DNA from 3 places in the Staphylococcus hyicus genome. Region 3 is predicted to be linked to each of the others. Evidence: riboswitches for the same ligand, from Rfam matches in the RefSeq annotation. Region 3 holds a riboswitch; each other region holds the start of a gene.
What was found. Region 3 has a riboswitch for thiamine pyrophosphate ahead of thiO (glycine oxidase ThiO). Riboswitches for the same ligand answer to the same signal wherever they lie in the genome.
Positions count from the first base shown of each region.

Region 1: another riboswitch for thiamine pyrophosphate. It lies ahead of tenA (thiaminase II); the one in region 3 lies ahead of thiO (glycine oxidase ThiO).
Region 2: another riboswitch for thiamine pyrophosphate. It lies ahead of SHYC_RS10125 (thiamine phosphate synthase); the one in region 3 lies ahead of thiO (glycine oxidase ThiO).

Region 1 covers NZ_CP008747.1:819,301-821,575, forward strand. The annotation lists gene SHYC_RS03720 (LysM peptidoglycan-binding domain-containing protein) at 208-948, shown strand; TPP riboswitch at 1,035-1,134, shown strand; gene tenA (thiaminase II) at 1,198-1,887, shown strand; gene thiD (bifunctional hydroxymethylpyrimidine kinase/phosphomethylpyrimidine kinase) at 1,880-2,275, shown strand, end outside.
Region 2 covers NZ_CP008747.1:2,137,044-2,139,318, reverse strand. The annotation lists gene SHYC_RS10130 (Bax inhibitor-1/YccA family protein) at 210-848, shown strand; TPP riboswitch at 866-975, shown strand; gene SHYC_RS10125 (thiamine phosphate synthase) at 1,036-1,614, shown strand; gene thiS (sulfur carrier protein ThiS) at 1,620-1,820, shown strand; gene SHYC_RS10115 (thiazole synthase) at 1,822-2,275, shown strand, end outside.
Region 3 covers NZ_CP008747.1:2,422,969-2,425,243, reverse strand. The annotation lists gene thiO (glycine oxidase ThiO) at 1-1,080, opposite strand, end outside; TPP riboswitch at 1,164-1,267, opposite strand; gene SHYC_RS11520 (DNA-binding protein) at 1,292-1,894, opposite strand; gene SHYC_RS11515 (hypothetical protein) at 2,007-2,275, opposite strand, start outside.

The DNA of each region.
Region 1 (2,275 bases), 870 kb from region 3:
AAGGGTTTTAAGCGATTTATTTAATGAGAATTTTATCTTTTGTAATATTTTAAGAGTTGACACGTCACATGATTAGCGCTTTTTGTAATCTTTTTGTAACATAAATGGTGTTTAATTTAACATTACTGTTATATGATTGAAAAAGACTGGTGCTATATTATTTGTGAACATAACAATTTTTTATACCAATTACTGGAGGATTACTAAATGAAAAAATTACTTTTAGCAACATCAACAGTAGGTTTATTAGCAGCGGCACAATTTGCTACTAATGCTGAAGCAGCAAATCAAGAACACGTTCAATTACAAGAGGGTGTGCATCTTATTCAATGGGGTGACACTTTAAATAAAATTGCTAAAAAATATGATGTAACAGTGGAACAATTAAAAAAATGGAATAACTTAGAGTCTGATCTTATTTTTGCAGGTGAAAAATTATACGTAACTGAAGCAGTGGCAGCCGCACATGGTTATCATGCAACTCAAGAGTTCGTTTTACCAACGGGTTACAACACAACTACATATCACACGACTTCATACAATGAAGCAGCATATTACACAGCACCTACGCAATATACGTCATCACAATCTTATGAAACGTATGATGCACCTATAGCGCAATACACATCTTCATATTCAAATGTTCACACACAAACAACGTCAAGTTATCAAGCACCGAGAACGACTGCTGGTTCAGGGTCTGTATATCAACAATTCATTAATGCTGGCGGTACTGCAGCGATGTGGAATTCTATTGTAATGCCTGAATCTGGTGGTAATCCAAATATTGTAAGTCCAGCTGGATATAGAGGTTTAGGACAAACGAAAGAAGCTTGGGGTACAGGTAGCGTTACTACGCAAACTCAAGGTATGATTAATTACGCAAATTCACGTTACGGTTCTGTAGACCGTGCAATTCAATTCCGATTAGCTAACGGATGGTGGTAAAATATAAACGCATCGACTTTCAATCAGTCGGTGCTTTTTTTATTGCTATTTAAGGCGTGTTTTGTTACGTTTGAAACAAATAATACAAAGACTACTAGGGGAGCCGTATGGCTGAGATGAATTGTATTCAGACCCTTTGAACCTGATATAGTTAACACTAACGTAGGGAAGTAGCGTAGACATTAAATCCTTTTATGATGACTAGGCTACTATTTTAGTAGTCTTTTTTTATTGGAAAGGGGTAAAGATATGTTATTTGCTGAAGAACTTAAGCAAGAAGCACAACCCATTATTGATGCAATTTATACTGATGATTTTATTCAAGGATTGTTAAACGGGACGCTTACAAAAGCGGCCATTAAACATTATTTGAAAGCGGATGCACGCTATTTATTTGAATTTGCCAAAATTTATGCATTATTAATACCAAAGGTGAGTACGGCCAATGAAATTCAGTTCCTAACTGACCAGATTTTATTTGCATCTTCTGGAGAAGTAGAAGCACATCATATTCTCGCAGATTACGTGCATTTATCATATAATGAAATTATTCAAGATGGTGAATGGTACCCTACTGCAGATCACTATATCAAGCACATGTATTTTAATGCGTACCATTTTGATGATATAGCATATACAATTGCGGCGATGGCGCCTTGTCCATATGTTTATCAACAAATTGGGCTGCGTGCCTTACGTGAACACGATTTTTCAGCTAATCATCCGTTTCACGCATGGTTTGCTTTTTATGCAGAAGGTATGGATGATTTAATGCTACATATTGATCATTGGCTAAACCAATGTGCAAAACAAGCCACAGCCGCTGAACGTCAACAATTAAAACGTAATTTTTTAGAAAGCACTGTTCATGAACGTCACTTCTTTAAGATGGCATATACGCAAGAAAAATGGGACTTCAAGGGGGAATACGATGCATAAGCTAAACATTGCATTGACGATTGCTGGTACAGATCCATCAGGGGGGGCTGGTGTCATGGCGGATTTAAAATCATTTCATGCTTGTGGTGTCTATGGTATGGCTGCCATTACGAGTATCGTGGCACAAAATTCTTTAGGTGTACAGCATATTCATAATTTAGAAACGTCATGGCTTGAAGAGCAACTCGACAGTGTTTTTATGGATGACCCTCCACATGCTATAAAAACAGGAATGATTCCTACTTCTGAGATGATGATGTTAATTTCAACTTACATTAAAAAAACTACCATGCCATATGTCATAGATCCGGTAATGGTGGCGAAAAGTGGAGATGCTTTAATGTCTGAACAGGTACGCAGAGAATTAAAAGCAACACTTCTTCCGTTA
Region 2 (2,275 bases), 290 kb from region 3:
ACAAAAATTAAAGTCAATGTGTGGGTTGTTACAAAGGTGTAATATTGTGACAAACTTAGTCTATTTGAAAAAAGCTTTGGATAGGTTGAAAGATAAGACTTTAGACCTATACCCTATTTTAAAGTTCGTTAAATATTAAAATGGTTGTAATAATTCATTAACTGTTTTAGCATATACATATTATAATGGGTTGGCGAGGAGGTTAGTCCATGTCAGTGCACACACATCAATCGAACGTAAAAAAATATCCGTTTCAATACGGTGAAGTGTGGTTGTTTTTTATGTATTATTGGGTGGTGTTTGGAATATCTGCGTATTTTGGACAGTTCTTACCATTTACATGGCGACAACCTTTATCTATCGCACTGTTAATACTTATTCTACTTACAATGGTAGTGCAACGGGAACGGTTTAGTGGTCTAATGATGTCACACATTTACACTATTGTATCTGGGCTGTTATCTTATGCGATGTTTACAGTTGCGTTAAAGGACCTAGGGCCAGACATCTTCTTTAAAACAATCCTATTAGCAATCGTTGGTTTTATCATTTTTGGCTTGATAGGCTTCTTTTTAATTAAAGATGCGTCAAGTTTAGGTAACTATTTATTCGTTGTGTTTTTAGCGTTAATTGTTGCAAGTTTAGTTGGTTGGTTCATTCATAATCCTATTTATCATACGTTCTTATCTGTAGTAGGATTGTTGCTTTTTTTACTTTATACATTGTATGATTTTAATAGAATGAAAAGAGGTGCTTATACACCTCGAGAAATGGGTTTCAATTTATTCCTAAATCTCTTTAGAATGATGCGTTACGTGTTGAACTTGGCACGTTACATACGTCGATAAAAAATTAATACCGTTTAAGTTACCACTGGAAGTGCCGTCAATTAGCGGCTGAGATTAAAATAGTGATTTTAAAATTCCTGTACCTGATCCAGATAATGCTGGCGTAGGAAAGTGGCATACGATTCATGGTTTTTATGCTACTTTTCTATGTTTAGAAAAGTAGTATTTTTTTTGAGGAAGTGACAATATGTTGATTGTGATTACCCCCTTTGAAATATTGAATAAAAACCACCACGAGCGTTTACTACGTATGGCGCCCTATATCGAAGGCGTGTTATTACGGACACCGATGCCTGAAAAAGATTTGATAGGATGGATTGAACATGTAATCGCACAGGGTTTCCCAAAAGAAAAACTCATTATTCATTCAAATACGACGTTGGCACAAACTTTAAATGTCAAACGGATTCATTTTCGAGAATTTCAAATTCCTAATGATTTTTCACCTTTAGGTTGGCATGTGAGTATGTCTGTTCATTCTGAAAAAGCTATTCACTATGCAATAAAGAGAGGTGTAGCATGGGGATTATATGGACATTTATTCCAGTCTGATTCAAAACCAGGTCTTAGTCCAAGAACGAAAAAAGAAGTAGTCAATGCGCTACATACACCGTTACCTCTTGTAGCAGTGGGGGGGATTGATTCAACGACGGTGGTCAATGTCCCACACCATTTTATTGGAATTGCAATGATACGTGCAGCGTTTCATCAAGATTTATCGCATATCATAAATATCGCAAATCAATGGTTAACACGAAGGAGGTGAGTCTTATGAGTTTAAATATTAACGGAGATGCCTTTGAAATAGATAGGCTTATGACGATTGCAGAATTGATTGAATGCTTAGAAATCGAAGGTAAACGTATTGCAATCGAACTTAATGGACAAGTAATTAAACGGTCATTATGGCCCACGTATACATTGTCAGATAATGATCAAATTGAAATTTTAGAATTTGTAGGAGGGGGATAAGATGTTAAAAATTGCACATTTTTCATTTGATTCAAGGTTGTTTTTAGGAACAGGGAAATTCGAGAGCGTAGCAGTTCAAAAGAAAGCCATTGAGGCATCAGAAACAAATGTTTTAACATTTGCGGTGCGCCGGATGAATTTAAATGATAGCACTTCGCCGCATTCACTTGCGGATGTGAATCTCGAAGCATTTATTACTTTTCCAAATACTGCAGGAGCGACAAACGCAGAAGAAGCAGTACGTATCGCTGAAATTGCAAGAGAAGCTGGTGTTTGTGACATGATTAAAGTTGAAGTGATTGGTGACAATGAGACGTTGTTACCGGATCCTTTTGAAACCTATCGCGCATGCGAACTACTATTAGAAAAAGGGTATATTGTATGTCCATATATTTCAGATGATGTCGTATTAGCTCGGCGTTTAGAGGAATTGGGCGTTCATGCATTAATGCCTC
Region 3 (2,275 bases):
AGGTTGCAAAGTTTGGACGGCGTGTGTGTCACCTTGAATCGCTCCCGCTAGTAATGTGCCAACGATGGGAGAAAGCAGGATGCCATTACGATAATGACCTGTTGCCACAAAAAGATTAGGACTAAGTGAACCCATTATTGGTATCTCATGATGCGTAATCGGTCTGATCCCCGTCCATGTTTTAATGGTACGATGATGACGTAGTTGTGGAAGCATTTCCTGACTTTTGTCATCTAGCCATTTTAAATTGTTTTCATTATTAACCGTGGACCAATTGTCCCATTCTGACGTGGCACCGATTAAATACCGATTGTGTCTTTTAGGGACGATATAGCAACCATTTGTATTAAAAAGGGTCGTCTTTAAAATAGGGGATTGGGTTTCGACTAACTTCACATCGCCTTTCACAGGACGGGTAGGTAGTGAAATATGTATATCTGATAACAGTTGGCCACTCCAGGCACCTGCCGCAATAACCAGTAAATCTGTCATCATAGCGCCTTGAGAGGTATGAACGGTATAGCCACCTCGATGTTTTTCAATGTGTGTGACTTCAGTATGTGAATACAATTGCGTGTTTTTTTGAGATATTACCGCTTTTGTGAGCGCTTGAGTATAAAGGTTGGCATGGATTTGACCATCATCTTGAATTTTAAATGCGGCCGTCGTATTGGGGTTTAAGTGCGGAAACATTTGACGTAAGTCTTGAGTGTGAAACCATTGAATGTCATGGTCATCTTGTTTTAAAAATGAAAATTGTTTTTTGATATTTTCGATATGAGTGACTTCTGTCGCGATTTTAATGAGGCCGTGACATTGGAATTCAATATCTATCCCTGTGTCGTGGTGGAGTTGTTGCGCAACATGTGGCATCAATGTGCGACTTTTCATTGCTAAGCGATAGAGTGGGGTATCTTCGAAGAACTCATTTTGAGCCCCTAGCATCCCTCCAGCTGCATAAGATGCATTCATGCGTGGTGTAGAACGATCGATAATAGAAATGGCATAGGATGCGTTTGATAAATGGCGAGCGATAGAAAGTCCTATCACGCCGCCACCGATAATGATTATTTTTTGCATAAAAAAACCTCCTGCGATCTTGTGCAAGAGGTGTCACCTGTATTGAAACAATCTGAAAAAAGACTTTTTCCAGATACATAAATTGTGTTCACATACGGCTTCCCTTCGTTGGTACTAACCACTTCAGGTTCAAAGAGTTAAGATGACGTCTTTCTCAGCTCATTTAAGAGCACCCCTAGCACTTGTATTGCGTATTTATTTTATTTGAATTTTAGACGCCGAATAAGCGTGCCCAAAATCCTTTTTGTTCTTGGTTATTTTTAAGTGTTGTCACAAGTTCTTGTTGTTCTTTTGTGTGTGTTTCGATACTTTCCTGTGTTTTAGATAATTGATCTGCTTGCTGTTTTTGACTTTCAGTGATGGCATTTAAAGATTTTGCGTTTGTTTCAAGTTGATTGTTCAACTGTGTATGTAATGATTTCAACTCTTCTTGTTGTTGGTGAACTTGAGAAATCATTTGACCTAATAATTGACGCTCTTCACGCATTTTGTCGATTTCTGCTTTTAATTCTTGCATCATTTGAGGAAATTGTTGATCCGATGGTAAGTTTTGATTGTTCTCTTTAACAATAACTTGTAAAAAGTCTTTTTCTTTTTCTAATTCTTCAAATGCCAGCTCGTAGCTGTTCGTTCGTCCAACACGTTCTGCAATCTCTTGGAATAATTCGATATCTTCTTCTTGGAAATCCGTCGCTTCACGTCCACGGTATTCCGTTTTTTTCAACTGGTAGCCACGTTCTTCTAGGTGCTGTACAATTTTGCGCACTTGCTTTTCACTAAGCTCTGATTTTTGTGCAAACTCTTTTGTTAGCATGTTCATAAATCCTTTCTGTCAGTCGTATTAGACTTACGGTAGCCTGAGTTCAGTGACCCGTCAGTCTTACCTCTACCTTATTGTAACGGCTTTATGACTCGATTTCAAGGGCTTAGGCATGCATATCTTTACTCAAATTCATTTTAATTAATAATGGATATATCACACGTCGTGGTATGCGATTGGCAAATACATATTTTAAAATATAGCATGATTTTACACTCGTTCCATAGATATCTTTCGTTAAAGGAATGTTTGCTTTGATATATAAATCAAGTGGCACTGGTTTTCCTTTACGGTCCAATGAAGGTTGAATATAAGGGATTTGCGTTTGTTTTTCAAATCCATGACTTGTAAGAAATTGACGGCGGAATGCGATAT